DNA from 3 places in the Kitasatospora dryopteridis genome. Region 1 is predicted to be linked to each of the others. Evidence: riboswitches for the same ligand, from Rfam matches in the RefSeq annotation. Region 1 holds a riboswitch; each other region holds the start of a gene.
What was found. Region 1 has a riboswitch for S-adenosylmethionine ahead of ACQ614_RS06080 (IclR family transcriptional regulator). Riboswitches for the same ligand answer to the same signal wherever they lie in the genome.
Positions count from the first base shown of each region.

Region 2: linked by a shared signal. The riboswitch ahead of thrC (threonine synthase) and the one ahead of ACQ614_RS06080 (IclR family transcriptional regulator) in region 1 are both predicted to bind S-adenosylmethionine.
Region 3: linked by a shared signal. The riboswitch ahead of ACQ614_RS10460 (aminotransferase class V-fold PLP-dependent enzyme) and the one ahead of ACQ614_RS06080 (IclR family transcriptional regulator) in region 1 are both predicted to bind S-adenosylmethionine.

Region 1 is NZ_CP192749.1:1,344,349-1,351,808, reverse strand. Features, by position in the region: gene ACQ614_RS06100 (FAD binding domain-containing protein) at 1-557, opposite strand, end outside; gene ACQ614_RS06095 (LysR family transcriptional regulator) at 732-1,739, shown strand; gene ACQ614_RS06090 (SRPBCC family protein) at 1,849-2,574, shown strand; gene ACQ614_RS06085 (XdhC family protein) at 2,567-3,754, shown strand; SAM riboswitch class I at 4,069-4,211, shown strand; gene ACQ614_RS06080 (IclR family transcriptional regulator) at 4,408-5,121, shown strand; gene ACQ614_RS06075 (class I SAM-dependent methyltransferase) at 5,234-6,013, shown strand; gene ACQ614_RS06070 (phospholipase) at 6,165-7,157, shown strand; gene ACQ614_RS06065 (hypothetical protein) at 7,259-7,460, shown strand, end outside.
Region 2 is NZ_CP192749.1:4,444,869-4,452,328, forward strand. Features, by position in the region: gene ACQ614_RS20315 (alpha,alpha-trehalose-phosphate synthase (UDP-forming)) at 1-1,099, opposite strand, end outside; gene ACQ614_RS20320 (glucosyl-3-phosphoglycerate synthase) at 1,161-2,165, opposite strand; SAM riboswitch class I at 2,303-2,432, shown strand; gene thrC (threonine synthase) at 2,450-3,727, shown strand; gene ACQ614_RS20330 (ubiquitin-like small modifier protein 1) at 3,759-4,037, shown strand; gene ACQ614_RS20335 (cold-shock protein) at 4,661-4,867, shown strand; gene groL (chaperonin GroEL) at 5,188-6,810, shown strand; gene ACQ614_RS20345 (Uma2 family endonuclease) at 7,000-7,460, shown strand, end outside.
Region 3 is NZ_CP192749.1:2,300,486-2,307,945, forward strand. Features, by position in the region: partial or broken gene ACQ614_RS10440 (NYN domain-containing protein) at 1-755, opposite strand, end outside; gene ACQ614_RS10445 (hypothetical protein) at 982-1,254, opposite strand; gene ACQ614_RS10450 (rhomboid family intramembrane serine protease) at 1,404-2,249, shown strand; gene ACQ614_RS10455 (Lrp/AsnC ligand binding domain-containing protein) at 2,246-2,527, shown strand; gene ACQ614_RS10460 (aminotransferase class V-fold PLP-dependent enzyme) at 2,681-4,051, opposite strand; SAM riboswitch class IV at 4,101-4,218, opposite strand; gene trpD (anthranilate phosphoribosyltransferase) at 4,418-5,491, opposite strand; gene ACQ614_RS10470 (hypothetical protein) at 5,624-6,049, opposite strand; gene ctaE (aa3-type cytochrome oxidase subunit III) at 6,372-6,992, shown strand; gene qcrC (cytochrome bc1 complex diheme cytochrome c subunit) at 7,148-7,460, shown strand, end outside.

The DNA.
Region 1 (7,460 bases):
ACCTTCTCGTAGGCGCTGCCGGCGTTCGGCAGGATCGGCACGCGGATCTCGACCAGCATCTCGCCGAGCCCCACGTCCGTCTCGTACGGCCCTTTGTAGAAGTCCGCCATCGGCACCGAGCGCCGCCCGCCGTGGCCGAGCACCACCGCCACCGCCCGGACGGCCGCGCAGACCGCCGACAGGTCCTCCGCCGGGTCGGCCTGGCAGAGCGAGCCGCCGATGGTGCCCCGGTTGCGCACCGGCGGGTCGGCGATCACCCGTTCGGCGTCGTGGAAGATCGGGAAGAGCCGGCCGACCGGCTCGGACTCCAGCAGGCTGCGGTGGCGGGTGAGCGCGCCGATGCACAGCTCCGTGCCCTCCTGTCGCACGTAGTCCAGTTCGTGCAGGTCGTTGATGTCGACCAGGAGTCCCGGACGGGCCAGGCGCAGCTTCATCATCGGCAGCAGACTGTGCCCGCCGGCGATGACCCTGGCCTCCTCACCGAACCGCTCCAGCAGGGTGAGGGCGTCGTCCACGCTCTCCGCCCGCCGGTACTCGAATGACGCGGGAACCTGCACGACGGCCTCCTCACGCAGTGCCTCCGGTGATGGCGGACCCGCGGCAAGGACCACGTACCGCACGAGCGCACTGTCACCCCGGCGACCGCCCGGGTCAACGGCGACTGAAGGGAATGGTTAAGAGCCGTCCACGGCTGACATGTGGGGGAGGCCTTGCGACCGCTGGAGGCGGCGATGACCCTCACACAGCTCAGGGCGTTCGTCGCGGTGGCCCGGCTCGGCTCGGTCAAGGCCGCGGCGATCTCCCTGGGGGTCAGCGAGCCCGCGGTCTCGGGCGCGGTCGCCGTGCTGCGCCGCGAGCTCGGCGACCGGCTCTTCGTCCGGGCGGCGGGCGGGATCACCCTGACGCCCGGCGGGCGCCGGCTGGCCGCGGGCGCGGCCGAGATCGTGGGCCTGGCCGAGGAGACCCGCCGGCAGGTCCGGCAGGCCGGTGCGGACAGCTCCCACCTGCGGGTCGCCGCCACCGAGACGACCGCCGAGCAGATCGTCCCGCCGCTGCTGGAGGCCTTCGTCCGGCGGCACCCGGACGTGGAGACCACGACCCTCGCGGTGCCGTCCACCGCGCTCGGCGAGCTGCTGCTGGACCGGCGCGCGGACGTCGCGATCAGCCCGGTCGCCGCCGAGCCCTGCACGGTCGCCGCAGCGCCCGGCCCGGACACCCTCGAGCACATCCCGTTCCTGCGCATCCAGCTCGTGGTGGTCGCCTCGCCGCACCACGCCGGCGCCCGGCCGGACCACGTCGACGGCGGCCGGCTGCACCTGCCGATCGGCCGGCTGTCCCGGGAGCACTGGTTGCTCGGCCCGGGCGGGCTCGACCCCGGCACGCCCGGCGGCTCCTTCCTGACCCGGCACGGCGTCGGCGACGCCGACGCGTCGATCTTCCCCAGCACCAGTGCGGCGCTGGGCGCGGCCGTCGCCGGCGACGGGCTGTCGCTCGCCGTGCTCCACCTCGTCCGCGACGAGCTGCGCCACGGCACCCTCACCGTCGTCGCCGTCCCCGGCACCCCGGTCAACGGCGTGCTGCGGGCCGCCGCCCTGCGCGGTGACCGGCGCTCGCCGGCCGCGTCCGCGCTGTGCCGGTTCGTGACCACGCCCACCGCCGTGCGGAGCCTGCTGACCCGGGCCACCGGCGTGCCGGCGGACCACTACCGGCCGACCGTCCGGGTGAGCCTGTGGAGCTGACCGGGGACGGCTCCGGGGGAATCGCCGGGTGGCCGGTCATCGTTGGAACGTACGTCGACGGCCGGAACATCGGGGCACCGGGCAGATCCGGGCAAGGAGGCTCGTCCACATGGAGTTCACCAACGAGTTCCGCGTGAGCCTGCCGGTGGAAGCGGCCTGGGACCTCTTCACCGACGTCGAGCGGATCGCCCCGTGCATGCCGGGGGCGCAGCTCACCGAGGTCGAAGGCGACCGGTTCCACGGCACGGTCAAGGTGCGGGTCGGAGCGGTCACCGTGCAGTACCGGGGCACCGCCGCGTTCGACGAGCGGGACGAGGCGAGCCGCACCGTGCGGCTCACCGCCTCCGGACGCGACGCGCACGGCCAGGGCAACGCCGACGCGCACATCACCGCACGGCTGGCACCGGACGGCGACGGCACCCGGGTGACCGTCGAGACCCGGCTCAGCATCACCGGGAAGGTGGCCCAGTTCGGCAAGGGCGTCATGACGGACATCAGCCGGAAGCTGCTGGACCAGTTCGCGGCCTGCCTGGAGGAGCAGCTGGCCGCCGAGCACGAGAGCGGGGGCGAGGCCGTGCCGGCCGCGCAGCCGGCGGCCGCCGAACCCCCGGCTGCCGCATCCGCAGCTGCCGCACCCGCCGCCGGGTCGGCCGAACCCGCGGGGGAGCCGCAGGCCGCCTCGGCGGAGGGCGAGCCGCTGGACCTGCTCGCCGTGGCCCGCGGGCCGGTGGCCAAGCGCCTGGTGTCGATCGCCCTCGCCGGGTTGATCCTGCTGGGGGTCGCGCGCCGGCTGCGCCGGGTCTGCCGGTGTCTGCGAGGGGGACACCGTGCGTGACGTCCTGGACGAGGTGTACCGGTGGTACCGCGCGGGCGAGAGCTTCGGGCTCGCCACCGTGGTCAGCACCTTCCGGAGCGCGCCCCGCCGGCCGGGTGCGGCGATGGCGGTGTCGGCCTCCGGCACCGTGGTCGGCAGCGTCTCGGGCGGCTGCGTCGAGGGCGCGGTGTACGAGGAGGCCGAGGAGGCCCGGCTCTCGGGACGTCCGGTGCTGCGGTCGTACGGGGTGAGCGACGGCGACGCCTTCGAGGTGGGGCTGACCTGCGGCGGCACGATCCAGATCTTCGTCGAACCCGTGTCCAGCCGGACCTTCCCCGAACTGCCGGACGTGGTGACGTCGTTGGACGCCGGCGAGCCTGTCGCGGTGGCCACCGTGGTGACCGGCCCGGACGGCGGCCCGGGCGCGCTCGGGAGCCGCCTGGTCGTCTGGCCGGACCGCGACTCGGGCACCCTCGGCTCGGCCGCCCTGGACCGCGCGGTGGGCCTCGACGTCCGCGGTCTGCTCGAGCACGGCACGACGGGGCTGCGCCACTACGACACCGCGGGCCGCTGCCTGGACGGTGAGGAGTTCGCCGAGCTCGGCGAACTGACCGTGTTCGTGGGGTCGTTCGTCCCACCGCCGCGCATGCTGGTGTTCGGTGCGATCGACTTCGCCGCCGCGGTCGCCGAGTTGGGGTCCTTCCTCGGCTACCGCGTCACGGTGTGCGACGCGCGGGCGGTGTTCGCCACCGCCTCCCGTTTCCCGCACGCGGACGAGGTCGTGGTGCGGTGGCCGCACGAGTACCTGGCCGAGGAGGCCGCGGCGGGCCGGATCGACGGCCGCACGGTGGTGGCCGTCCTCACCCATGACCACAAGTTCGACGTGCCGCTGCTGGCCACCGCGCTGCGGTTGCCGCAGCTGGCGTACATCGGCGCGCTCGGCTCGCGCCGGACCCACCGCGAACGGCTGGCCCGCCTGCGCGAAGCCGGCCTGGAGGAAAGGGAGTTGGCCCGGATGTCGGCCCCCGCCGGGCTCGACCTCGGTGCCCGCACGCCACAGGAGACGGCAGTCTCCGTCGTCGCCGAGATCATCTCCGCCCGCTGGGGCGGCACCGGTCGGCCGCTCACCGGGACCGACGGCCCGATCCACACCGCCACCGCGGCCGGCGAGCAGCCGCCGGCCCCGGTGGAGGCCGGCTGAACAACGTGCCCGGCCGGCCGCCGGCGCGACGGCTCGTGGGGGGCGTTGCGGCAGTCCCGGTGAAGGGTGGGTGGGGGATGCGATGGGGCGCCGGTCGGTCGGACGGGCGGGCCCGGCCCGCGAGGACGGTGGGTACGTCGCGGGACCGACGATGCCGCCGTCCTGATGGCGCGTCAAGTCAAGGCGCGTGAGGTTTCTGCAATTTGCAGCAAGGCCATTCACTTCGCGGCATCACCGCCGACGGATCGGTCGACCGGGCACGGCGGTGGGGGAGGTTTGGCGGGCTGCCCGGGAAATCTTGTATGGTTCCTCGCGAATCATCCAGAGGGGTGGAGGGACCGGCCCTACGAAGCCCCGGCAACTCCCCGGTCGACCCGGCGTCCGAAGTACGCGCCGCGCCGCCCGGGATCAGTGCCAACTCCGGCCTGTCGCCAATGTGGCGCGGGAAAGATGAGGAGACACGGTGCTCTCTGTGCTGTCCTTCGTCCGGGCGCTTCCCGCCCCGGTCTCTCCGCGTGCCCGTCTCGTGCCCGGCACAGGCAATCGGCCGACTTCTCCGGCCTGTCCTCGCTGACCACCCCCGCTCCCCGCACGGAGCGTCCGTGAGCGAGGCCCGCCCGCCGCTCACGGGATCTGAGACGGAGTACCCATCCATGGAGAACACGAGCGGCGTCGGCGTGCTCGACAAGGTCACCTCGATCCTCGGCACGCTGGAGGCCGGCCCCGTCACCCTGAACGGACTGGTGGCCGCCACCGGCCTGGCGCGGCCCACCGCCCACCGGCTCGCCGTCGCACTCGAACACCACCGTCTGGTCACCAGGGACCTGCAGGGCCGGTTCGCCCTCGGCCCCCGGCTCGCCGAGCTCTCGGCGGCCGTCGGCGAGGACCGCCTGCTGTCCGCGGCCGGCCCGGTCCTGACCCACCTGCGCGACGTCACCGGTGAGAGCGCCCAGCTCTACCGCCGACAGGGCGAGATCCGGATCTGCGTGGCCGCCGCCGAGCGCCTCTCCGGGCTGCGCGACACGGTTCCCGTGGGAATCACCCTCCCCATGAAGGTCGGCTCCGCCGCCCAGATCCTGCTCGCCTGGGAGGAGCCCGAGCGCCTCCACCGCGGCCTGCAGGGCGCCGGCTTCACCGCCACCGCCCTCAGCGGCGTGCGGCGCCGCGGTTGGGCCCAGTCCATCGGCGAGCGCGAGCCCGGGGTCGCCTCCGTCTCCGCGCCCGTCCGCGGTCCGTCCGGCCGGGTCGTGGCCGCAGTCTCGGTCTCCGGCCCCATCGAACGGCTCACCCGTCACCCCGGCGCGCGTCTCTCCCAGGCCGTCATCGAGGCCGCCAACCGCCTCACCGAAGCCCTGCGGCACCCCTGACCGGCTCCCACCTGCACGTGGGGCTCGAGCCGCCGGAGCCCGGCCGGACGGCAGCCGGTTCGGTGGGCTCGCGGGGCTGGCCGACGGCCGGCGGCATCGGTAGCGTCAGCGTGTGGATCAGGACGAACGGTTGCTTCACGCCTCGTCGTTCGGTGCGGCGGCGGTCGCCTATGCCGAGCACCGCCCCGACTATGCGCCGGCCGCGGTGCGCTGGGCGCTCGAACCCGCGCCCGGCCCGCGGGTGCTCGACCTCGGCGCCGGTACCGGCAAGCTGACCGCAGGGCTGGTCGTGCTGGGTGCCGAGGTCGTCGCGGTCGAGCCCGACCCGGCGATGCTGGCCGAGCTGCGCCGCTCGCTGCCCGACGTCCGCGCCCTGCCGGGTACCGCCGAGGCGATACCGCTGCCGGACGCCTCCGTCGATGCGGTGCTGGCCGGCAACGCCATGCACTGGTTCGACATGGCCGTCGCGGGGCCCGAGATCGCCAGGGTCCTCGCACCCGGCGGCGTCCTGGCCGGTCTGTGGAACGTCCTGGACGACCGGGTCGACTGGGTCGCCGGGCTGGCCCGGGTCGGCGGGAGCGCGGCCGTCGGCCCCCGTGACACGCCCGCCGCCTGGCGGGCCGAGACGGCCGGCATGCACCTTCCGAAGACCGGCGGGGCCGCCCGGTTCGGTTCGCCGGAGCAGGCGGAGTTCCCGCACGGGCAGCGCCGCACCGCCGACTCCCTCGTGGCGGCACTCGCGACCCGCGCGGGGCTGCTGGTCATGCCGGACCGGGAACGGGAGGCCACGCTGGGCCGGATCCGCGCCTTCCTCGCGAGCGGACCGGAGACCGCCCGCGGTGAGTTCACCCTGCCGATGCTGACCGGCGTCCTGCGCGTCCGGCGGCTCTGAGGCATCGCCTCGACGTCCGGGTCCGCAGTACCGCCGCGAGGATGCGGGGTGTCACGTGTGGCCGGATCCGACTCCTCGCCCGGGCGGCCCGTGTCAGCATGCAGTCGGTGAGATTGACTGACTGAACACGGACAAGAAGAGGGGGGCTTCCATGACCACTCGGCTCAGGAGCGGCGCCGGTCGGCGGCGCCGGCCGGCGCTGACGGCGGCGGCGCTGTGCGGGATCATCGGTGCAGGCACGGTCGGCGCGACCCCGGCGGCAGCGGCCGATCAGCGGCACGCGATCTACGCCGTCGCCCACCGGGTCGACACCCTGGACGGTGTGGACGCCGCGCTCGACCACGGCGCCAACGGCATCGAGATCGACGTGTGCGCCTGGTGGAACCCGAACGAATGGCGCGCCTATCACGACTGTTCCTCGGCCGGCGACGCCCGGCTGGGCCCCGGCTTCGACAGCATGATCGACCGCATCCTCGCGAACGCCCGCGCGGGGCGCCGACTCGCACTGGTCTGGCTGGACATCAAGGACCCGAACTACTGCGGGGAGCAGCAGAACCGCGGATGCAGCGTCGCCGGCCTGCGCGACAAGGCGCAGCGGCTGACGGCTGCCGGGATCCAGGTGCTGTACGGCTTCTACGAGTACCACGGCGGCAGCACCCCGGACGTCGGCGGCAGGGGCTGGAAGAGCCTGGAGGGCAGGCTCGGCCCCCTGGAGGGCATGACGACGACCGGGACCCGCGATCGGGTGCGCGCCGCCTTCGACCGGTCGGGTTCCGCGATCCCGGCCGGTCGCCGGGTGATGGACTACGGCGACAGCGACATCACCAAGGGATTCGGCAACTGCACGGAAGCCACGTACAACACGTGTGCGGAGCTGAAGAAGGGTGCCGGGGACCGTGCCGCGGGACAGCTCGCGGCCACGCTGTCCTGGACGACCACCTACAACGATCCGTGGTACGTCGACAAGCTGCTGGGGGATGCGCAGGTGGACGGCGTCATCGCGGGCTACGGCGCCTTCACCGGGGTGCGTGAGTACGACGGCGGCTGGCAGTGCGCCAACGCCGTCAACCTCGTCCGTGACTGGGTGAACCGCCACAGTGCCACCCATCGCATGGCCACCGGCGGTGACCGCCTGTTCAGGTAGGACAGCGGCCGGGCCGCCGCCGGACGCCGGATCGGAGCCGTTCCGCCGCACCGGCGGCGTTTCGCCCGGCCGACGGTCCGGGGGCCGCCTAGTCTCGGCCTGTGGGACAGCCCGAGCAGCGCGCCGAAGGTGCGGGACCGTTCACCACCCGGCTCACCTGGCACCCGCCCGGCGGTGGCACCGCCGTGTGGGAGTCGCGGCTCGCCCGGCGGCGCGGACTCATCGCCGTCCGCCCGCCCGGCGTGAGCACCGGCCATCACGCCAGCGCCGACGACGCCGGACTCCGCCGCCTGCGCAGGCTCA
Region 2 (7,460 bases), 3.1 Mb from region 1:
GTGTGGCGAACTCGTCGTTGATCTCGTGGGCGATCCGTTGCACGGCCGCCGTGTACTCGCGGTACTCCGGCAGGTCGTGCCGGGACGGGTAGGCGAAGGCGATGTGCACCACCCGGTCCAGCCACTCGGGCCGGCTGCGCAGCAGGTGCCGGTAGGCGAGCAGGCCGCGGACGATGTTCTTGCTGAGCTCGGTGCGGTCGACCCGCACGATGGTCCTGCGGTCGCCGACCGACTCGCGGAGCGCGGCCAGCCGGGCGTCGACGTCCGGCCGGTGCGCGCGCTCGCGCAGGAAGTCGGCGTCGGCGCCGAGCCCGTGCACGCCGAGCCGTGTGGTGCGCCCGGCGTGGGTGACGGTGCGGGCGGCGCGGTCCACCTCGGCGCCGAGCACCTTCTCGCAGCAGTCGGCGAAGGCGAGCGCCCAGCGCTCGGTGAGGAAGCCGGCCCGGTCGGCGCCCAGGATGCCGGTGAGCACCTCGGCGGCGACGTCGTCGGGCAGCAGCCGGTAGTACTCGGGCGGCGCCCACGGCGTGTGCGAGAAGTGTCCGATCCGCAGGTCGGGGCGGAGTGCGCGGAGCAGTGCCGGGGCGAGCGACAGGTGGTAGTCCTGCACCAGCACGGCGGCGCCCGGGGCGGCCTCGGCGGCCAGCGCCTCGGCGAAGGCGGTGTTGTACGCGGTGTAGGACTCCCACTCGCGGCGGAACCGGTCGTCGAAGACCGGGGAGACCGGGGTGTCGTACAGCAGGTGGTGGACGAACCACAGGGTGGAGTTGGCGATGCCGTTGTAGGCGCGGGCGAAGGTGCCGGGCTCGATGTCCAGCATCCGGACGGCCTGTCCGCCCACGTCGTGGCCGGCGAGGTCGAGCCGTCCGTCCGGGGCCTGCCGGGCGGCCGTCCGGTCGGCGTCGCCGAGGGCGGCGCAGACCCAGACCGCCGAGGGGTCGTCGATCGCGGACAGCCCGGAGACCAGGCCGCCACCGCCTCTCTTCAGGGTGAGCGTGCCGTCGTCCCCGCTGCTGAAGGACACCGGGCCGCGGTTCGAGGCCACCAGGACGGGGGCGGCGCCGGACTGCTGCGTACGTTCGAACGCGAGATCGGCCATATCCCCTAGCTTGCCGCGGGACCGCCGCGGCAAACCATTCGAAGTCCTGCGCGGGCTGCGCTCAGCGGTCCCGGTACTCGGGGACGGTCCGCATCGGCGGGCGTTCCAGGGCGGTGACCTCGTGGGTGTGCGCGGTGAAGCCGCGGGTGCCCGGGTCCCGGCTGAACTGGGTGAGCAGCGGGTGGACGAGGTCCTCGCCGGCCTTCAGCCGGTGGGCGCGGTCGAGCCGCTCCAGGGCGGTGCGGTAGATCGTGGCGGCCATTCGCCCGAGCGCCTGGCCGTCCTGGTGGCGGTGGTGCCGCACCCCGACGTCGACCTGGGCCAGCGCGTCCAGGCCGACCTCCTCCAGGGCGTCCACCAGCAGGCCGAGTTCCACCCCGTACCCGGTCGGGAAGGGCAGCCGCTCCAGCAGCGAACGGCGCGCCGCGTACTCGCCGCCGAGCGGCTGGACGAAGCCGGCCAGCTGCGGCCAGTGCAGGTTGAGCAGCGGCCGGGCGACCAGCTCGGTTACCCGTCCGCCGCCGGCCGGCACCACCGCCCCCTCGGTCTCCAGCGGACGGTCGTACATCGCCTTGACCAGCTGGATCCCGGGGTCGGTGAGGAGCGGGCCGACGATGCCGGAGACGAAGGCCGGGTCGAACTCCCGCAGGTCGGCGTCGACGAAGCAGACGATCTCGCCGGTGGTCACCAGCAGCGAGCGCCAGAGCACCTCGCCCTTGCCGGGGGCCGCCGCGAGCCGGGGGAGTACGTCGTCCCTGTGCACCACGCGGGCGCCGGCCGCGCGGGCGGTCTCGGCGGTCCGGTCGACCGAGCCGGAGTCGACCACCACCAGTTCGTCGACCAGGGGGTGGCGCTCCATCAGCTCCTCGCGGACGGTGGCGACGATCTCCCCGACGGTCGGTTCCTCGTCGAGTGCGGGCAGGACGACGCTGACGGTGCCGGCCCGGCCCGCCGCCCGCTTGGCGGCGAGCAGCCGCTCCAGGGGGCGGTCGGCCGCCGTCCAGGAGCGGCGACGCAGCCAGGACGCCACCTCCGGGAGGACGTCGGGACGGGGCAACTCGGTCACGGTCTCGCTCCTCGCAACTTCCATCTCGCGGATCGGACGCAACCTCTCGGCGCCCGGGCCTTCGGATACAGTCTTCGTACTGCGATCGAGCCTTCGCACGCCGGGGTCGCCGCAGCGCACGACACACAACTTCACAGAGCTCATCCAGAGGGACTGAGGGAACGGCCCGTTGACGTCCCGGCAACCTTCTCGCGCGGCGGTCGCAGGCCCGCGGGACAGGTGCCAATTCCGGCCTGTGGCGCAACCGCGTCACGGGGAAGATGAGGAGAGAGGCCTCCGCCACCATGGCTACCGCTACCCCTGCACCCGTTGCCGCCGTCGATCTCGGTCCGGCCGCAGCGCTTTCCTGTCGCGAGTGCGGCACCCGCTTCCCGCTCGGCCCGAGCTTCGCCTGTCTCGAGTGCTTCGGCCCGCTGGAGATCGCCTACGACTACTCCGGCTACGACGCCGCGGAGCTCCGCAAGCGGATCGAGGCCGGCCCGGCCAGCATCTGGCGCTACGCCCCGCTGCTGCCGGTGCCCGCGGACGTGGCCGGCAAGCCCAACCTGAACCCCGGCTGGACCCCGCTGGTGAAGGCCGACAACCTCGGCCGCGAGCTCGGTTTCACCGCCCAGCTGCACGTCAAGGACGACTCGGGCAACCCCACGCACTCCTTCAAGGACCGGGTGGTGGCCTGCGCCATCGAGGCCGCCCGCGCCTTCGACTTCACCACGCTCTCCTGCTCCTCCACCGGCAACCTGGCCGGCGCGGTCGGCGCGGCCGCGGCCCGGGCCGGATTCAAGTCCTGCGTGTTCATCCCGCACGACCTGGAGCAGGGCAAGATCGTCATGGCCGGTGTGTACGGAGGCGCCCTGGTCGGCATCGACGGCAACTACGACGACGTGAACCGCTTCTGCTCCGAGCTGATCGGCGACCCGGCCGGCGAGGGCTGGGGCTTCGTCAACGTCAACCTCCGCCCGTACTACGGCGAGGGCTCCAAGACGCTGGCCTTCGAGATCTGCGAGCAGCTCGGCTGGCGGCTGCCGGAGCAGATCGTGATCCCGATCGCGTCGGGCTCCCAGCTCACCAAGATCGACAAGGGCCTGCAGGAGCTGATCAAGCTCGGCCTGGTCGAGGACCGCCCCTACAGGATCTTCGGCGCCCAGGCCGAGGGCTGCTCCCCGGTCTCCGCCGCCTTCAAGGCCGGCCACGACGTGATCCGCCCGGTCAAGCCGCAGACCATCGCCAAGTCGCTGGCGATCGGCAACCCGGCCGACGGCCCGTACGTGCTGGACATCGCTCGCCGTACCGGTGGTGCCGTCGAGGACGTCACCGACGCCGAGGTGGTGGCCGCCATCAAGCTGCTGGCGCGCACCGAGGGCATCTTCGCCGAGACCGCGGGCGGCGTGACCGTCGGCGTCCTCAAGAAGCTGGTCGAGACCGGGCAGCTGGACCCGTCGAAGGAGACCGTCGCGATCAACACCGGCGACGGCCTGAAGACCCTCGACGCGGTCGCCGACGCCGGTCTGACCGCCACCATCCGCCCGACGCTGGAGTCCTTCCGCGCCGCCGGCCTCGTCTAAGCAGCCCACCCCCGTCCGCAAGGAGCACCGCATGAGCGCCACCGTCCGCATCCCGACCATCCTGCGCACCTACACCGGCGGCTCCGCCGAGGTGACCGCCGAGGGCGACACCCTGGCCGCGGTCATCGCGGACCTGGAGCAGAACCACACCGGCATCTCCGCCCGCATCCTGGACGACGCCGGCAAGCTCCGCCGCTTCGTCAACGTCTACGTGAACGACGACGACGTGCGCTTCGCCGACGGCCTGGAGACCGCGGTCAAGGACGGCGCCTCGGTGTCGATCATCCCCGCGGTGGCCGGCGGCTGCTGACGGCCCGTCCGAGACGGGAAGCGGAGAGCCGCCGCCGGGACCGGAACCCGATTTTCCGGTCCCGGCGGCGGCTCTCGCCGTGCCGGGTGGAAATACCACCGCCTGACGGGGAGTAGAGTTCGGCCGTGGCAGTGCTCCCCTCCGCGCCGCCCGCCCTGATCAGCCGCAATACCCGGAATTCCGCAGCCCGGCCGACCGGTCGGATCGTGTGCGCAGCGCTCAGGGGCCGATCGACGGCCACGTCCGCCCGCTGAGACGGGGCACGGACGGCACGGGGACGAACCTGTCAGGCAAGTGTCAGAATTCATACGGCAATATGTCGTTTTCTGCCCGTTATGTCCGGCGTGAATTGCCGAGATCCGCCGCTTTCATCCCGTCATATCCCTTGTCATGGCCCGGGATTTCCATGAAGTTGGCCCTGTTGCACAGGGCTCCTGTCCGGATACATTCAGCCGCGGTCGACGCATTCACCCGTCCGCCGGACCCGTTGAAGGGCCGCGGGCGGTGGTCTGCGGCGTGCAGGGCTGCGCCCAGGGGGGGTTCCCTCGGGCAGGCCCACCGGACCTGGGCCCGCAAAGACTGCGGACCCGTGAATGGCCAGCACAGCACAAGGGGAGTTCGGAATGGCTCAGGGCACCGTCAAGTGGTTCAACGCGGAGAAGGGCTACGGCTTCATCGCGGTCGACGGTGGTGCGGACGTGTTCGTCCACTACAGCGCGATCCAGATGGACGGCTACCGCACCCTCGAAGAGGGCCAGCGGGTCGAGTTCGAGATCTCCCAGGGGCAGAAGGGGCCGCAGGCGGACATGGTTCGTGCCGCCGCGGGCTGACCTTCGAAACCTGCGGAGCCCTCGGCTCGTCACGAGCTGGTCGGCGGTTTCTTCGCGACAGGCCCGTACGACACGTCGTACGGGCCTGCGTCGTGTCCGGAACCGGTACGGCCGGTCCGCGGGGACACGGCGATCGGGCTTGCACTCGCCACCTGTGAGTGCTAATCATTGGCGTTAGCACTCACAGCATGAGAGTGACAAGCGGACCGGGTCGGTGAGGCCCCGGCGAGCGGTAGGGGAAAGGACCCCCGCTCACAGGGCCGTCCGTCGCGGGCACCTCTGGTCCGAGCAGTCGACCGTGTCCCGGAGGACCACTTCAGATGGCCAAGATCATCGCTTTTGATGAGGAAGCTCGCCGCGGCCTTGAGCGCGGTATGAACCAGCTTGCCGACGCCGTCAAGGTCACGCTCGGCCCCAAGGGCCGCAACGTCGTCCTTGAGAAGAAGTGGGGCGCCCCCACGATCACCAACGACGGTGTCTCCATCGCCAAGGAGATCGAGCTCGAGGACCCGTACGAGAAGATCGGCGCGGAGCTCGTCAAGGAGGTCGCCAAGAAGACCGACGACGTCGCGGGTGACGGCACCACCACCGCCACCGTGCTCGCCCAGGCGCTCGTCCGCGAGGGTCTGCGCAACGTCGCCGCCGGCGCCAACCCGATGGCCCTGAAGCGCGGTATCGAGAAGGCCGTCTCGGCCGTCTCCGACCAGCTGCTCGCCCAGGCCAAGGACGTGGAGACCAAGGAGCAGATCGCCTCCACCGCCTCCATCTCCGCCGCCGACACCCAGATCGGCGAGCTCATCGCCGAGGCCATGGACAAGGTCGGCAAGGAAGGCGTCATCACCGTCGAGGAGAGCAACACCTTCGGCCTGGAGCTCGAGCTCACCGAGGGCATGCGCTTCGACAAGGGCTACATCTCCGCGTACTTCGCCACCGACCTGGAGCGCATGGAGACCAGCTTCGAGGACCCGTACATCCTCATCGCCAACTCCAAGATCTCCTCGGTCAAGGACCTCCTCCCGCTGCTCGAGAAGGTCATGCAGAGCGGCAAGCCGCTCGTCATCATCGCCGAGGACGTCGAGGGCGAGGCCCTGTCGACCCTGGTCGTGAACAAGATCCGCGGCACCTTCAAGTCCGTCGCCGTCAAGGCCCCGGGCTTCGGCGACCGCCGCAAGGCCATGCTCGGCGACATCGCCATCCTCACCGGCGGCACCGTCATCTCCGAGGAGGTCGGCCTCAAGCTGGAGAACGCGGGCCTCGACCTGCTGGGCACCGCCCGCAAGGTGGTCATCACCAAGGACGAGACCACCATCGTCGACGGTGGCGGCGACAGCGAGCAGGTCGCCGGCCGCGTGAACCAGATCCGCGCCGAGATCGAGAACAGCGACTCGGACTACGACCGCGAGAAGCTCCAGGAGCGCCTCGCCAAGCTGGCCGGCGGCGTGGCCGTCATCAAGGCCGGCGCGGCCACCGAGGTGGAGCTCAAGGAGCGCAAGCACCGCATCGAGGACGCCGTCCGCAACGCCAAGGCCGCCGTCGAGGAGGGCATCGTCGCCGGTGGTGGCGTCGCCCTGCTGCAGGCCGGTGTCGCGTTCGACAAGCTGGAGCTGGAGGGCGACGAGGCCACCGGTGCCAACATCGTCCGCGTGGCGCTCGAGGCCCCGATCAAGCAGATCGCGACCAACGCCGGCCTCGAGGGCGGCGTCGTGGTGGAGAAGGTGCGCAACCTCCCCGCCGGCCACGGCCTGAACGCCGCCAGCAACGAGTACGTCGACCTCATCGCCGCGGGCATCATCGACCCGGCCAAGGTCACCCGTTCCGCGCTGCAGAACGCCGCCTCCATCGCGGCGCTCTTCCTCACCACCGAGGCCGTCATCGCCGACAAGCCGGAGAAGGCCTCCGCGGCCGCCGGCGGCGGCATGCCGGGCGGTGACATGGACTTCTGATCCTCCCGAGGATCAGCAGCCCGGAACGCTCCGCGAGGGCGGTCTCCCCACCACGGGGAGGCCGCCCTCGCGGCATTCCCCCCGCCGTTCACTCCTCCGTGGGACGCTGGGCCCATGACCGGATGGGGCACCTCGGACGATCCGTACAGTGACGACCACGAGCGTCGAACGGGAGACAGGAGGTCGGCGGTGACTGCGATGTCGGTCGAGCCGGGGCGTCAGTGGGACTACCTGCTGAACACCTGGCTGGAGCTGGACGTCCCCGAGGGCTGGCGCGCGGAGATCGACGAGGGGGAGATCCGCTTGGTGCCGCCGCCCAACGTGGGCCACAACGTGATTGCCGGTGAGGTTCACCAGGCGCTGCTCGAGTGCCTGCCGCGAGAGGTTGGCGTCTACCAGACCCTGGGCACGGAGATCGTCCCACTGGAGAAGCTGTACGTTCCCGACCTGGTGGTGGTGGACAAGGCGCGCTTGGTGGCGCAGGAAGCCTCGATCGACGCGGCCGGGCTGCTGATGGCGGTGGAGATCACCTCGAAGCGCACCGCCCGGCTCGACCGCACGAAGAAGCTCTGGGCGTACGGTCACGCACCCGTCCCGCTCTTCCTGCTGGTCGACCGGTTCGACGAGGAGGGGCCGACCGTCACCCTGTT
Region 3 (7,460 bases), 960 kb from region 1:
GCGCGCCGAACGCGGCCGGCCTCGGCGGCCGTCTCCAGCTCGGTGATCCGGTGCCGCAGCCGGCGCGCCTCGCCCTCCGCCGCACTGCGCTCGGCCGCGGCGGCGGCCCGGGCGGCGTCCAACTCGGCCTGCAGCTTGCGGACCTCCGCCTGCGCGCGCCGGGTGTCGCTCTCCAGGGAGCGGACGCGCTTGCGCAGCGACTCCGCCTCCCGGCGCACCCCCTCCGCGTCGGCCCGCTGCCGCTCCAGGTCCGCCCGGGCCGAGGCGCGCACCTCGGTGAGCTCCGCCTGGAGCTTCTCCACCACCCGGGCGGCCTCCGCGGCGGCGCCCTCGGCGTCCGCCCGCTCGACCTCGTCCCCCGCGTCGACGACCAGCCGGCTCCAGCCGACCGGGCGCAGCAGGTAGGCGGCGGCTGCCACGTCCATCGGATCGGCGGCGGCCGGAACGGTCCCGGACTCCAGCGCCTTCACCAGGTCGGGCTGTCCGAGCCGCAGCCGATCGGCTATCCGGACCCGGAACACCGGCTCCGCGTCCAGCGCCGCGGCCAGCGCGGTCCCCGCGTACTTGGCCCGCCGGGCGGGGGTGAACTTGGCGTACGGGCGCAGGCCGGACGGCAGCTCGCCGACCGGGATGGCACCCAGGGCGTCGGCGGCGATGCCCACCACACGGCGGCGCACCCCTTCGGGCAGCGGGCGGTCCAGCTGCTCGGACGGCGCGTCCCCGGCCGTCGGCCCGGCCCCGGGAGCGTCCGGCAGCTCCGCGTCCGCAGCGGGCTGCTGCCCCTGCGGCTCGGCCGGCCCGCTCGCTGCGTCCACCACGTCCTCGGCTCCGATCCTGCTCCCCGGGCCCGCGCGGCCGGTGGCCGCTGCCCTCGAATGCACCGCTCTGTGCAATTGTCCCGTCTACCGTGCCCAGCCGGGCACCGCGCCACACACCCCGGTGGCGCAGGAGCTCCACCGGGGTGTGTCGGAAGCGGAAGGCTCAGGCCTTCGACTCGTCCTCGGCCTGCTCCGCGGCGGCCTCGGCCCCGGGCCGGGCCACGAGCTCGACCTGGTCGACGGCGTTGCACCAGCGGCAGCGGACCGACTCGAGGGTCTCGCTGAGCACCTCGGTCTCCTCCACCTTCGACTCGCCGCTGAGGTCGAAGTGCAGGTACTCCACCACCCGGGCCGAGCGCGTCACGTCGAAGCGGGTGAGGTTCCCGCAGAGCGTGCAGCGCCAGCGAGTCTCGGCGGTGGGGGCGGCGATGGTCATCGGAGGTCCTCTCGGATGGTCCCGGGTCCGGTCGTCCAAGCCTATTGCGTACGGCCCGGCCGACGGTCACCGGTCTTGGGGAACGGACAGGTCACCCGCTTGCAGCAGCGGCCGGTTCGCGGCGCGGGCTCCGAGGAATGCTCGCCGGTATGGCCGTCCCCGCCCCCGTCCCCGCACCGGTGCGCGAACCGGCGGGTGCCGGCGCCGGGGCCGCTGCCCGCACCCCGCTGGTCACCTACACGCTGATCGCACTGAGCGCCGTCGTCCTGCTGGCCGGCCCCAGCTTCGGCCTCAACCCGCGGTACGGCACCGGCAACGCCCGGGTCTGCGCCGAGCAGCGCTTCGAGCAGCGCTGGGGCGCAGTCCCCGCCGAACTGCTGGCCGGCCGTCCGCTGGACGCCGGCCGGCTGGCCGCCCTGCCGCCGGCGGTACCGGGCTGCACGCTCTCCCCCACACCGCACAAGATCCCGTTCCTGTCGGTGCTGAGCTCGCTGTTCGTCCACGCGGGCTGGCTGCACCTGGTCGGCAACCTCCTCTTCCTCTATGTGTTCGGCCCCGACCTGGAGGGGCGCCTCGGCCGGCTGCGCTTCCTCCTCTTCTATCTGGGGGTCGGCTACCTGGCGACGTACGGCTGGGCGCTGGCCGAGGCCGACTCCGCGGAGTCGGCGCGCGCACTGGTCGGCGCCTCGGGCGCGATCGCCGGGGTGCTCGGCGGCTACCTGCGGCTGTACCCGAGGGCCCGGGTGACCACCCTGGTGCCGCTGCTGCTCTTCCTGCCGCTGCGGTTCCCGGCCTGGCTGGTGCTCGGCCTGTGGTTCGCCCTGCAGTGGTGGCCGCTCGGCCCGGCGGTGCCCGGGGTTGCGTACCTGGTGCACGTCATCGGCTTCAGCGCGGGCTGGCTGGCGGTGTGGGCGGCGGGCCTCCGGCAGGGCAGACGGGCCCGGCCGACGGCCGATACGCTGAGCCGTACCCCACACACAGGAGCCGAAGAGTGATCACCGCGATCGTCCTCATCAAGACCAGCGTCGACCGGATCCCCGAGATCGCCGAGGCGATCGCCGCGATCGAGGGCGTCAGCGAGGTCTACTCGGTGACCGGCAGCTACGACCTGGTGGCGATGGTCCGGGTGCGCCGGCACGAGGACCTCGCCGAGGTGATCCCGGGTCAGGTCAACAAGGTGCCGGGCGTCGAGCACACCGAGACCCAGATCGCCTTCCGCACCTACTCCCAGCACGACCTCGAGGCAGCCTTCGCCCTCGGCCTCGACGAGTAGTAAGAGGGGCAACCACCCAGGGGGCGGTTGATTCAGGGGCGCGGGGAACTGCGCAATCAGGGAGTGGGCCGCCGTGAGAAATCGGCAGACCCCTGATTCGTACGGTGGCCCGCATCCGAATTGCGCAGTTCCCCGCGCCCCTGGTGGTGACGCTCATGCCCTGGGCGCCGAGGTGGCGGGAACGCAGCGGCCGCCCTCGTTGCGGTAGGTCCAGCGGGCGCCGTCGGTGACCAGCTCGCGGACGGCGGCCAGGAAGCGGTCCACGTGCTCCACCGGAGTGCCCGCGCCGAAGCTGACCCGGATCGCGTTCAGGCTCCGCTCCCCGGGCAGCGAGGGCTCCGGCGCACCGCACTCGGAGGGCGCGGCCTCCTCCCCGCCGAGCAGGGTCCGCACCAGCGGGTGCGCGCAGAACAGGCCGTCCCGCACGCCGATCCCGTACTCGGCGGAGAGCGCCGCCGAGAAGTGCGAGCTGTTCCAGCCGCGGACGACGAAGGACAGCACCCCGACCCGGGCCGAGCCCTCGCCGAACAGGTTGAGCACCCGGACCTCGGGGATCGCGGCCAGCCCGTCGGTCAGCCGCTCGACCAGCGCCTGCTCGCGCGCCTCCAGCGCGTCGAACCCGGCCTCGGCCAGCGCCCGGCAGGCCGAGGCGATCGCGTAGGCGCCGATCACGTTCGGCGAACCGGCCTCGTGCCGGGCCGGACCGCTGTGCCACTCCACCGCCACCGAGCCGTCCGCCTCCCGGGCCACCGTACGGCTGGCGCCGCCCCCGGCCAGGTACGGCTCGGCCGCGTCCAGCCAGTCGCTGCGCCCGGCGAGCACGCCGGCGCCGAACGGCGCGTACAGCTTGTGGCCGGAGAACGCGACCCAGTCCACGCCGAGTTCACGGACCGACAGCCGGTGGTGCGGGGCGAGCTGGGCGGCGTCCAGGACGACCCGGGCGCCGTGCCGGTGGGCGGTCTCGGTGAGCTCGGCGATCGGCCACAGCTCGCCGGTGACGTTGGACGCCCCGGTGACGCACAGCAGGCGCGGGCCGTCCGGGGTGCCCGCGGCGAGCGCGGCGTCGAGGGCGGCGACCGCCTCTGCGCGGGAGCGCGGGGCCCGGAGGTACTCCACCGTCAGACCGGCGTGCCGCCAGGGCAGCAGGGAGGCGTGGTGCTCGGTCTCGAAGGCGTAGACGCGGGTGCCGGCGGGCACCGCGCCGGCCAGCAGGTTGAGCGAGTCGGTGGTCGCGCGGGTGAACACCACCTGGTCGTCCTCTCGCAGGTCGAGGAAGTCGGCGACGGTGCGGCGGCTCTGCTCGAACAGGTCGGTGGAGAGCTGCGAGAGGTAGCCCGCGCCGCGGTGGACGCTGCCGTAGTAGGGGGCGTAGGCGGCGATGTCGTCCCAGACGCGCTGCAGGGCGGGGGCGCTGGCGGCGTAGTCGAGGGCGGCGTAGCCGACCTTCTCACCGGTGGCGAGCGGGACCTGGACGTCGTGGCCGAGGACGGCGAGGGGGGCGCAGATCCGGGTGGACAGCGACATGAGGATGCACTCCTTCACGGGGTGGGGACCCCGGGGATGCATCGCCGGAAGTCCGCGCTTGCCACGCGGACGGTCTGCCGCACGGCCCGGTCCTCACCCAGGGCACCCCGCCACGGACGGAGGGTTGCCGGACAGCAAGCTGGGGCTTGACGCTGCCACTCATGACCTGTCGAGGACTCTAGGTGACCCCGGCGACACCGGTCAACCCGACACCCGGCGCCAACCACCAAAGGGGCGCGGGGATCTGCGCGACTCGGAAGGCAACGGTCCGCACCTCCCGCCTCGCGCAGTTCTCCCCCGGCCTTCGGCCGGGAGGTGCCCCCACGCGCCCCTCAGTGGCTTGCCACTCAGCAGTCCCGGCTCGCCCTACTTGCTGGTCGCCTCGGCCCAGCGCTCGAGCGTGGCCTCGGCAGCGCCCGAGTCGATGGCGGCGGCCGCCCGCTCCATGCCGGCCGCGAGCTGCTCGGTGAGCGGGGCGTCCGTGAGGTCGAGTGCGGTGAGTGCGGCGGCCGTGTTGAGCAGGACGGCGTCCCGGACGGGCCCCTTCTCGCCGGCGAACAGCCGCCGTGCGACGCCGGCGTTGAACTCGGCGTCCGCTCCCCGCAGCGCCTCGATCCCGGCGAGCTCCAGCCCGACGTCCCGAGGGTCGAAGGAGGTCTCGGTGATGGTGCCGTCCTTGACGATCCACACGTGCGAGGTGGTGCAGACGGTGAGTTCGTCGAGGCCGTCGTCGCCGCGGAAGACCAGGGCGGAGGCGCCCCGGCGGGCGAGGACGCCGGCGATCAGCCCGGCGAGGCGGGTGTCGAAACAGCCGACGGCGTGCGAGGTGACCCGGGCCGGGTTGGTCAGCGGGCCGAGGATGTTGAAGGCGGTGGGCACGCCGAGGCCGGCCCGGGCGGTGGCCGCGTGCCGCATCGCGGGGTGGAACTTCGCGGCGAAGCAGAAGGTGAGGCCGACCTCCTCGGCGACCTCCGCGACCCGCCGGGCGCCGAGGTCGAGGCTGATGCCGAGCTTCTCCAGGACGTCGGAGGAGCCGGAGGCCGAGGAGGCGGCCCGGTTGCCGTGCTTGACGACCTTGGCACCGGCCGCGGCCGCGACGATCGCGGACATGGTGGAGATGTTGACGGTCTTGGCGCGGTCGCCGCCGGTGCCGACGATGTCGACGGCGGGGCCGGGGATGTGCAGCGGTTCGGCGTGCGCGTACATCGCGTCGACCAGGCCGGCGATCTCCTCGACGGTCTCGCCCTTGGCCCGCAGCGCGACCATGAAGCCGGCCACCTGGACGGGCGAGGCCTCGCCGCTCATGATCTGGTCCATCGCCCAGGCGGTGTCCGCCTCTGCGAGGTCCTCGCCGCGCAGCAGTGCCGACAGGACGTCCGGCCAGGTGCGGACCACCTGCACGGGGTCCTCGCCGCCGTTCGCAGGGTTCACGTTCACCATGGCCGACTCCAGCTCTCATCGGTAGTGCGCCGATACAGGGGACGGAGTCAGCCTAGCGAGCGGCGGCGGGCGGCCGCGCCGATCCCGCCGTCCCTTCTCTCCTGGTGAGACGGGTGGTCGCCGCGTGCCCGGTCAGTGGTGGGCGGGCGTCCGCTTGGCGATCCGGGCGCGGAGCAGGGTGGCCGCGGCCTCGGCGAGGGCCACCGGGTCGACGGGCTGGGCGATGGCGGCGTCGGCGCGGCTCCAGGCGGCGAGCCAGGAGTCCTGCGGCCGGCCGATCAGCACGAGGACGGGCGGGCAGCCGTAGATCTCGTCCTTGAGCTGGCGGGTGAGGCCGAGGCCGCCGGCCGGGACGGCCTCGCCGTCGAGCACACACAGGTCGATGCCGCCCTTCTCCAGGGCGCGCAGCACGGCCGGAGTGGTCGCGCACTCCAGGTACTCCACGGCCGGGAGGTCCGCGGCGGGCCTGCGGCCGAGTGCCAGGGTCACCTGCTCGCGGGTGTTGCGGTTGTCGCTGTAGACGAGAACGGTGAGCGTCTCGTCGGTCGTGTGCGCCATGGGCCCTGCTCCCGGGTGCTCGTCCTCTTATATGTGCCGCGCCGAACGGCCCAGTGTGATCCGGGCCACGTCCGTCTTCGGATGCTACTCCGGAGGGCGGCTTCCGGTGAGCCCCTGACGCGATCTCTCTCAAGTCGCCGCGCACGGATCTCACCCGCTCGGGGTACCCGGGGTCACCCGTATCGAACAACCGTCAGAAAACGGACGGCCCGACGGCCGGGCGCGGCGCGTTCCGGCAGGTCGCAACCAGGGGGGCCTACCTCACGCACCGGACACTCCGAGGAGCACCCCCGGCGTGAAGACGGAATAAGGGACCGACATAATGTCCGTCGTGGCGACAGCAACAGCAACAGAAACCGGACACGCGCACGGAGCGGTCAACAGGCCGAACCTGGTCAGCGTCGGAACCATCGTCTGGCTGAGCTCGGAGCTGATGTTCTTCGCGGCCCTGTTCGCGATGTACTTCACGCTCCGCTCGGTCATGGGCCCAGAGTTCTGGACCGAGAAGGCGGACGCCCTCAACGTGCCGTTCTCCTCGGTGAACACCACGATCCTGGTGCTCTCTTCCCTCACCTGCCAGCTCGGCGTGTTCGCCGCCGAGCGCGGTGACGTCAAGAAGCTCCGCTCGTGGTTCTACATCACCTTCGTGATGGGTGCGATCTTCATCGGCGGCCAGGTCTTCGAGTACACCGAGCTGGTCAAGGTGGACGGCCTGACCCTGTCCTCCGACCCGTACGGCACGGTGTTCTACCTGACCACCGGCTTCCACGGTCTGCACGTGACGGGTGGTCTGATCGCCTTCCTGCTGGTCCTGGGGCGGACGTACGCCGCCAGGCGGTTCACGCACGAGCAGGCCACCGCCGCGATCGTCGTGTCGTACTACTGGCACTTCGTCGACGTCGTGTGGATCGGCCTGTTCGCGACCATCTACCTGATCAAGTAAAGGCTGATCAGGTCGCTGGCCGCCGGCCGGAGAGCACCCGCCCCGAGCGGGAGCCCCGCCGACCAGTCCGCCCCGACCCGGGTACCGGCCCCGAGCAGACCGGCCCCTCGGGCGCAGCCACCCAGCCGACCAGATCCTGACACCGGGGTTAATCCGTGAAAAAGCTCTCCGCACGACGGCGCCACCCACTGGCGGCGCTGGTCGTCCTACTTCTCGCCCTGGCGGCCACCGGGGGGCTGTACGCCGCGTTCGCGCCCGCCGAGAAGGCGCAGGCCGACACCTCCGCGCAGTCGCTCGCGATCGACGAGGGCAGGAAGCTCTTCGCCGTGGGCTGCTCCTCCTGCCACGGCCTCGACGGCCAGGGCACCTCCGACGGCCCCAGCCTGGTCGGCGTCGGCTCCGCCGCGGTCGACTTCCAGGTCGGCACCGGCCGCATGCCGGCCCAGCAGAGCGGCGCCCAGGCGCCCT